2 regions of the Phyllobacterium sp. T2-21 genome follow, and region 2 is predicted to be linked to the other one. Evidence: riboswitches for the same ligand, from Rfam matches in the RefSeq annotation. Region 2 holds a riboswitch; the other holds the start of a gene.
What was found. Region 2 has a riboswitch for cobalamin ahead of ACZ5FP_RS11710 (CbtB domain-containing protein). Riboswitches for the same ligand answer to the same signal wherever they lie in the genome.
Positions count from the first base shown of each region.

Region 1: linked by a shared signal. The riboswitch ahead of metE (5-methyltetrahydropteroyltriglutamate--homocysteine S-methyltransferase) and the one ahead of ACZ5FP_RS11710 (CbtB domain-containing protein) in region 2 are both predicted to bind cobalamin.

Region 1 is NZ_AP027912.1:3,352,829-3,356,640, reverse strand. It holds gene metE (5-methyltetrahydropteroyltriglutamate--homocysteine S-methyltransferase) at 1-1,037, opposite strand, end outside; cobalamin riboswitch at 1,143-1,359, opposite strand; gene ACZ5FP_RS16655 (MFS transporter) at 1,422-2,726, opposite strand; gene ACZ5FP_RS16650 (TetR/AcrR family transcriptional regulator) at 2,836-3,414, shown strand; gene uvrB (excinuclease ABC subunit UvrB) at 3,607-3,812, opposite strand, start outside.
Region 2 is NZ_AP027912.1:2,335,367-2,339,178, forward strand. It holds gene ntrC (nitrogen regulation protein NR(I)) at 1-208, shown strand, start outside; gene ACZ5FP_RS11695 (DMT family protein) at 309-659, opposite strand; gene ACZ5FP_RS11700 (hypothetical protein) at 825-1,475, opposite strand; gene ACZ5FP_RS11705 (CbtA family protein) at 1,539-2,279, opposite strand; gene ACZ5FP_RS11710 (CbtB domain-containing protein) at 2,292-2,501, opposite strand; cobalamin riboswitch at 2,534-2,684, opposite strand; gene ACZ5FP_RS11715 (histidine phosphatase family protein) at 2,731-3,327, shown strand; gene copC (copper homeostasis periplasmic binding protein CopC) at 3,414-3,785, shown strand; gene copD (copper homeostasis membrane protein CopD) at 3,785-3,812, shown strand, end outside.

The DNA.
Region 1 (3,812 bases), 1.0 Mb from region 2:
TCGAGATCGACAGGCGTGTGCAGCAGCGAACAGGACGGGGCGAGAATCAGGTGATCTGTTCCCCGCTGGCTGATCACCGGTTCGATACGCCGCAGGATCGCCTCGAGATCGGCCCGCCAGACATTGCGGCCGTCGATGACGCCGAGCGACAGGACAAGTCCGGCAGGCGCTTGGGTTACGATCGTCTGGAGCTGCTGCGGTGCACGGCAGAGGTCGAGATGCACGCCGGCAACGGGCAGCCCGAGCGCCAGGTCGAGATTGTCGCCAAGCGCGCCGAAATAGGGCGTCAGCAACAGTTTCAGGCGGGGAAGGGCGCGCGCGAAGAATTCATATGCCACGCGGAATGCCGTCTGCGTGCTTTCATCGAGATCGAGCACCAGTGCGGGCTCGTCGATCTGCACCCATTCGGCGCCGTTGGCGGAAAGGCGGCGCAGAATTTCCGTATAGACCGGCAGGAGACCCGGAAGGAGTGATAGCGGGTCGAGCTGTGCGTCCTTGCTCTTGGCCAGTTTGAGGAATGTAACCGGCCCGAGAACCACCGGGCGCGTGTCAAAGCCCTGCTCCTTCGCTTCGCGGTATTCGTCGACCGGCTTGTTGGAACCGAGGGTGAATTCCTGCCCCTTTGTCAGTTCCGGCACCATGAAATGATAGTTGGTATCGAACCACTTCGTCATTTCCTGTGCCGCCACCCCGTGGTGGGTGCAGGCGCCGTGATCATGGCCGCCCTGGCTGCCGCGCGCCATGGCGAAATAGGTTTCGGGCGAAACCGGTCCGCCTTTCCATTCGTAGCTCTGGGGCACTGCGCCCAGCATGACACTGGTATCCAGCACGTGGTCATAGAGCGAGAAATCATTGCTGGGTATGTGGCCGAGGCCGAGCTTCTGCTGCAAGGCCCAGTTCTCCTCACGCAACCCGGCGGCGATATCCTGCAGGGTGACGATATGGGACTGGCCCGACCAGAATTTTTCTAGCGCGAATTTCAGTTCGCGCCGTTTGCCGATCCGCGGAAAACCCAGATTGCTTGTGGTGATAGACATAGTTCTTTACCCCGATGGTTGAGGGCAAAGGCCAGGCGCACGCGTGCAGGACATACGGGCGCCCAAGACGTCCGCTTGCAAGCGACACACCGGACACCCCGCCCGTGGACGTTATCTATCGAGGCAGGTCTCCTGGCTTGCGGGTCGGTGCTCTCGTCAGGCCTTCCCGATCCGTCCTGGGATCAGTGACACGAAATTGACGAGAACTCGCCGCTTACAGTTGCGGGGGCAGCTCCGGATTGGACCGCTGGCAGCGATCGCACCGTATTCCCTCTTAGCTCTGCGCCCGAAGGCGCAGAGAACCACGATGCGGGGTATGGTAGGCGCGTGCCCGTAGACTGTCAATAACACATAAAGACATATTTATATGGTTACATCCTAAGTTCAGTGGGCGATGGCGGGTTCGCCGACGCGGTCGTCCTTGCTGCTCTTGCGGATGGTCAGCGCCAGCAGCGCGGCGATCAGGCACAGGATGCCGGCGGTGAAGAAGGCCGGGAGGTAGCTCGCATATTCCGTACGGGCAAAACCGCCGCCATAGGCCGCCGATGCTGCGCCGAGCTGGTGACCGGCAAAGACCCAGCCGAACACCATGCCGGCCTTTTCCCGGCCGAAACGGTCCGTTGCCAGCTTGACCGTCGGCGGCACGGTGGCGATCCAGTCGAGGCCGTAGAACATGGCGAACAGCGACAGGCCGTAGATCGAAAAATTGCTGTAGGGCAGGAACAGCAGCGAAGCGCCGCGCAGGCCGTAATACCAGAACAGCAGCCAGCGATTGTCGACCCGGTCGGACAACCAGCCGGAGCCGATCGTGCCGAAGAAATCGAAGAAACCCATCATGGCAAGCACGCTGGCGGCGGTGACGGCCGCAAGCCCGTAATCACCGCAGAGCGCGACGAAGTGGGTCTGGATGAGGCCGTTGGTGCTGGCGCCGCAGATGTAGAAGGTGGCAAATAGCACCCAGAACGTGCTGGTGCGGGATATTTCCTTGAGGGTGGCCAGCGGCAGGATGATGAGCGACAGCAGGCCGCCGTTAATCGGTGCGGTCTTGGCCACGTCCTTCTCGCCATAGGCGGGTAGGCCGACATCGGACGGGCGGTCCCGCATCAGCAGGAAGACGGCGGCTGCTGCGACGGCGAGCAGGGCGCAGACCATCATGGTCGCCGCGCGCCAGCCGTAGTTTTCACTGATGGAGGCCATGAGCGGCATGAAAGCCAGCTGCCCGGTGGCCGAGCTTGCGGTCAGCATGCCCAGCACCAGCCCGCGCCGGTCGGTGAACCAGCGGGTGGCAACTGTCGCACCGAGCACCATGGCGGTCAGGCCGGTGCCGAAACCGATCACCACGCCCCACAGCAGGATGAGCTGCCAGATCTGCGTCATGCCGAGGGACAGGAAGGAGCCGCCGGCGATCAGCGCAAGCGCCACGCACACGACCTTCCGTACGCCGAAATAGTTCATGAACGCCGCGGCGAACGGGCCCATCAGCCCGAACAGCAACAGCCGGATGGAAAAGGCGGTGGCGATCTGTTCCGTCGTCCAGCCGAATTCCTTTTCCAGCGGCACGATGAGCACGCCGGGGGCGCCGACGGCCGCTGCCGTCACAAGCATGGTGAGGAAGGTGACGGATACGACGACCCAGCCATAGTGGACATTGCGCCGGGCGAGCGCGGCAGCGAGAGGCGATGAAATCATGTTCGTGTTCCCTGGAGGGTAATCGGCTTTTAGATGACGATCATCATATTGACTATTGATGACGGTCATCATATAAATTGTCAATGCAGTTTTTTTGAAGGAATGTTTCATGCGCGTCAGCAGGGACCAGGCAGCACAGAACCGCGCCCGCATCATCGAGATCGCCGGACAGCAGTTCCGCGAAAAGGGTTTTGACGGCATCGGCGTCGCCGATGTGATGAAAAGCGCGGGGCTCACCCATGGCGGTTTCTATGGTCATTTCAATTCGAAGGATGACCTGATCGCCGAGGCCTGCGCGGCGGCCATGGCTTTGTCGGTCCGGCGGTGGACTAGCCTGTCCGAGGCGTCGCCTGACGATGCGCTCGGCGCGATCACCCAATCCTATCTGGCGGGTGACGCCCATGGCGAGGGACAGATGAGCGGCTGCATGATGGCCGCATTGGCGCCGGATATCGCGCGGCGCGGCGGTCCCGTCCGTTCGCGCTTCACCGAGGGCACCAAGGCGCTTCTCGATATTCTCGTTAACGCCGTGACCGGCCGCAGCAAAGCCCGGCAGCGCGAAAAGGCCATTGCCATCATGGCGGGGCTGGTGGGCACCGTGGTGCTGGCGCGCGCCGTGGACGATCCTGATTTTGCCAAGGAGATCAAACGGGTCGGTGCGGAGGTGTTCGGCAGGGATGGGGAGTAACAAGAGCCATTGGCAATCCTATGGTGCGTGGTTCGACAAGCTCACCATGAGGGAGGTTAGGGATTGCAAGGAGTCATTTTCTGCAACGTTTGTGACTAACCTTGCACCAAACCGCTTCCCTCATGGTGAGCTTGTCGAACCACCCACCATGCACAATGACACCTGCGGCCAATCTGCAATGAATACGCCGTATTACCGCCCCGGACGTCCCGTTTTGCCCGGCCGGCGTTTCTTGCGCGCATCGTTTGCGTCCTCATAGGAGCCGATGCCGCTGCGCTCGCGGCGAATGATGGTATCGTCATTCCGGTTGGTAGCCCCGGGAAGCGCCGGTTTTTCCGGCACGGCGCCGCGCACGGGCTTTTCGGTCCGGCCGACAGTCATCTCGTCCAGCGTGTTCT
Region 2 (3,812 bases):
TGGCGATGATCTGCCGCCGGTCGGGCTTTACCAGCGCGTGCTGGAGGAAGTGGAATACCCGCTCATCCTCTCATGCCTGACCGCAACCCATGGCAACCAGATCAAGGCAGCGGAACTGCTCGGGCTCAACCGCAACACGCTGCGCAAGAAAATCCGCGAACTGGGTGTCAACATCTACAAGAACACCAAGAACGATCTGGGGCGATGATTCCTTCCCGGCAACGGTGTTTCCCGCCGTCGTTCATATAATTATCTGACTAACTATACTACCCGTCTGCACCATCAAGCACGTATGCTGTCGTTTGATCCTAGAGCGGACCCTTGAACACGAAGAATGCGCCGCCGCAGATCATCGCGAAGCCGACGAGGTGGTTGATGGTGATTTTCTCGCCGAGATACATCACTGAAAACCCGGCAAAGACCAGAAGCGTGATCACTTCCTGAATGGTCTTCAATTGGGCGGCCGAATAGATCTCGTGACCGTAGCGGTTCGCCGGTACCGCAAGGCAGTATTCGGCAAAGGCAATCATCCAGCTGATGAAGATGACCAGAAAGAGCGGCCGGTCCGCGAATTTGAGATGGCCATACCAGGCAAATGTCATGAAAACATTTGAGCCAAGCAAGAGGAGGATGGGGCGGATATAATCAAAGGAGGGCATGAAGTGTCCTTGGCTCTCAGCGTCTTTGGGCAGGGAATGCAATAACGTTCAAACGGTCAAAACGATCCGGACAGCAGGCTTACGTCAAGTCGCGCGCAGCGGAAAGGGCGATCTGGAGTTTGGCGGCAAGACATGCGCGGTGTGACCTAAAGGCCATAGCCTTGATCAGGCGTTGACGGGCTGTCGTGGCGGGCGTGTCAGATGGATGACGGAAAAAACCGCCGAAGCAAGCAGCATCGCGAATCCCAGGAAGGAAAACAGGCTGGTCAGGTGTCCAGGCACATCGCTCCAGCGCGGCCTGATGATATCAGCCGTGTTGTAGGGATCGCCGCTATACTGGCACATGACGAAAGAGCCGCCATTGCGCACAAGTGTGGCATCGAGATCGGAGACCAGGGCACTGACGGCGTCCCGGTGTTCGGGCATGTCACGCATATACACAAGCACAGCCTTCGTCGCAGCAAGATAGGCGTGCGAACAGGCATTGAACGGGCTTTGCTCGTCCGCAATGCTGCCGGGGACAATACCCCAGAGACAATAGCTGTATTGGATATTGGTGTAGTTCAACAGCCGCCGGAATTTCTCATCGGTGCGGGTCATGCGGGCCGCCAGATCGAGGATCGGCTTGCGGTAGTCGGCGATAACCGCCATTTCACCATGGGACAGGCTTGGAATGGAAATGCCCGACGTATCGGTACCGGCGCTGCTGCGGTGCGCCCATCCGCTTTCGGTTTGCAGCATGAACAGGCATACGACCAGAGCCAGAAGCCAGCCTGCCGGGCATCCCATGGGGATATCGAAGCGTTGCGGTCTCATGACAATCCCATCGGCAGCGGAAGCCTGAACGCCCGCGGGCGTTCAGGAATGGCGCGACTGCGCTCAGCGTGCCGCATGCAGGCGATAGCGCGGACGATGTCCGGCCAGAACCCGTTCAGCCAAAGCGCCGAAGAGCAGACCAAGCGTTGTCCAGACGATCACATGGATGCCCAGCGATGCGACGCGGAAATTCCAGAGAACGGTCGGTGAGAACTGTTCGGGAACTTCATTGATGGCGGGAAGCGCGTATTGCACCAGCGCAATGAACACGACATAGGCGGCACCGGCCATCAATGTCGCGTTCCATGCGCCGTGCTGGGCATAAAGGCGCTTTGCCAGACCCACAGCCGCCGCAAGGGCACCGAGCGAAACCACCAGCATGACGAAGAACAGTTCCGTTCTGGCCCCGATGGTATCCGGGCTGCCAACCGCAGGCGGATTCATCGGGTACTTGATGCAGGGAACGAGAACAATTGCCACAAAACCCGCGAGCGCCAGCAGGGCCGCCGTGCTGCGCGGGCTGAGGGAACTGACCCGGCCATGCACAAAGGCAAAAACCAGGGAGAACAATCCGCCAAGCGCGGCACTGTAGACCACAATGCCGGTAAACAGGCCGATGCCGGCCTGTGTCGCCCGCGTGACAAGCTCCGGTTCAGCCGCTGCGCCGGCCGCCTGGCTCATCTTTTCCTCGAAGGCAATGGCATGATCAACCTGCGGTTCGCCGAACACCCGGGCAAACCCGAACGCCAATAACCCGGCGATGACCCCTGCGATCATACCGCGGATCAAAAGATCTCTTGTCATTGTTTTGTTTCCTCAGTGGCAGGGAAAACCGAGGAGATGGCGGCCGTCATGGACGAATTCGTGCACATACATGCCCGAGAAGAGCGACATCGCACCTTCTTCCGCACCAATGAAATAGATTGCGAGCAGCATGATCAGCCCGCCGAAAATGGCCCAGGGCAAGACTTCGCCAAGAGGAATGGGCGTGACGCCTGCTGACGGCGTAAGAGCGATATCGGACATGAATTTTCTCCCAGAATGACGCGTTCACTAACGGAATAGATGATGTTGCGGCCAGGGTCTGGCTTTCAATCAGCGAAAAAGGACTGATTAATTACAGTGGCGCGACCGCTCCGGAATTTCACCGGCTTCCAAACTCGCAACAGCACGGTTATATCTGTGCGCGCCGCAGACTGTCAATGAACGGTCTGCGGGCTGTTTCCGGTTTTTTCTGAGGGTTTTGAGGGATATTTTGACCAGAGCCACGCGGTTGACCCTTGTTTGCCATGGCGCTACACCGGCGGTCCGCACAGGTGCTTTCCCCGCCGACGAAGCGCTTGAACCCGGGGAAGCCCAAAACCTGCAGGCCATTGCCGGGCATTTGCGCCGTGCGCACCATGTTTTGACCAGTCCGGCACGGCGCGCCCGGCAAACCGCCGATGCCCTGGGTCTGGAATCCGTTGTCGATGCGGCGTTGGCGGATATCGATTACGGGAAATGGGCGGGGAGGACGCTCGCCGCGGTCCACGAAGCCCACCCGGACGATGTAACGGACTGGATGAACAATCCCGCCTCGGCCCCGCATGGCGGCGAATCCGTCCATGATTTTCTCGTCAGGATTGCAGATTGGATGAGCGCGCATATGCATGATGGCGGTCACACAATCGTGGTGACGCACGCTTCCGTCATTCGTGCCGCTGTTCTGAGCGTCTTGCAGGCACCGGATTCCGCATTCTGGCGCATCGATGTCGAGCCGCGCAGCTGTACGGAAATGAGCAGCGACGGCCGCCGGTGGATGCTTCGCGCTGCCGCCTGCGCGCCGTCGCGCCCCACAGGGATTCTGCCATGATCCCGGCAAAAATCAGGCTTAGCTTTCGCCGCGCGGTCGCACCCTTTCTCCGGATCCGTCAAATCCGCCCGCTCACAGGAGTTCTCATGTCACGGCTCATTCGTATTTTTGCAGTCGCAGCGGTCCTTAATGCCGGCCTGTTGGGGCAGGTATTGGCGCACGCCCATCTTGAATCGGCAGTTCCGGCCGAAAACGCCATCGTGAAGGTCTCGCCCGTCGAGATCGATCTGACGTTTTCCGAGGGTTTGAATCTGAAATTCTCAGGTGCAACGATCACCGGCCCGGGCAAGGCGACCATATCGACGGGACAGGCCAAACTGTCGATCAACGACCACAAGACACTGGTCATTCCGCTGTCGGCACCCCTCGCGTCGGGGGAATATACCGTGAACTGGACCGCACTTTCCACCGACGGTCACAAGACCAAGGGCAGCTATACATTCACCGTCAAACCCTGATGGGGTTGGAGACCACGCTTGTTCTGT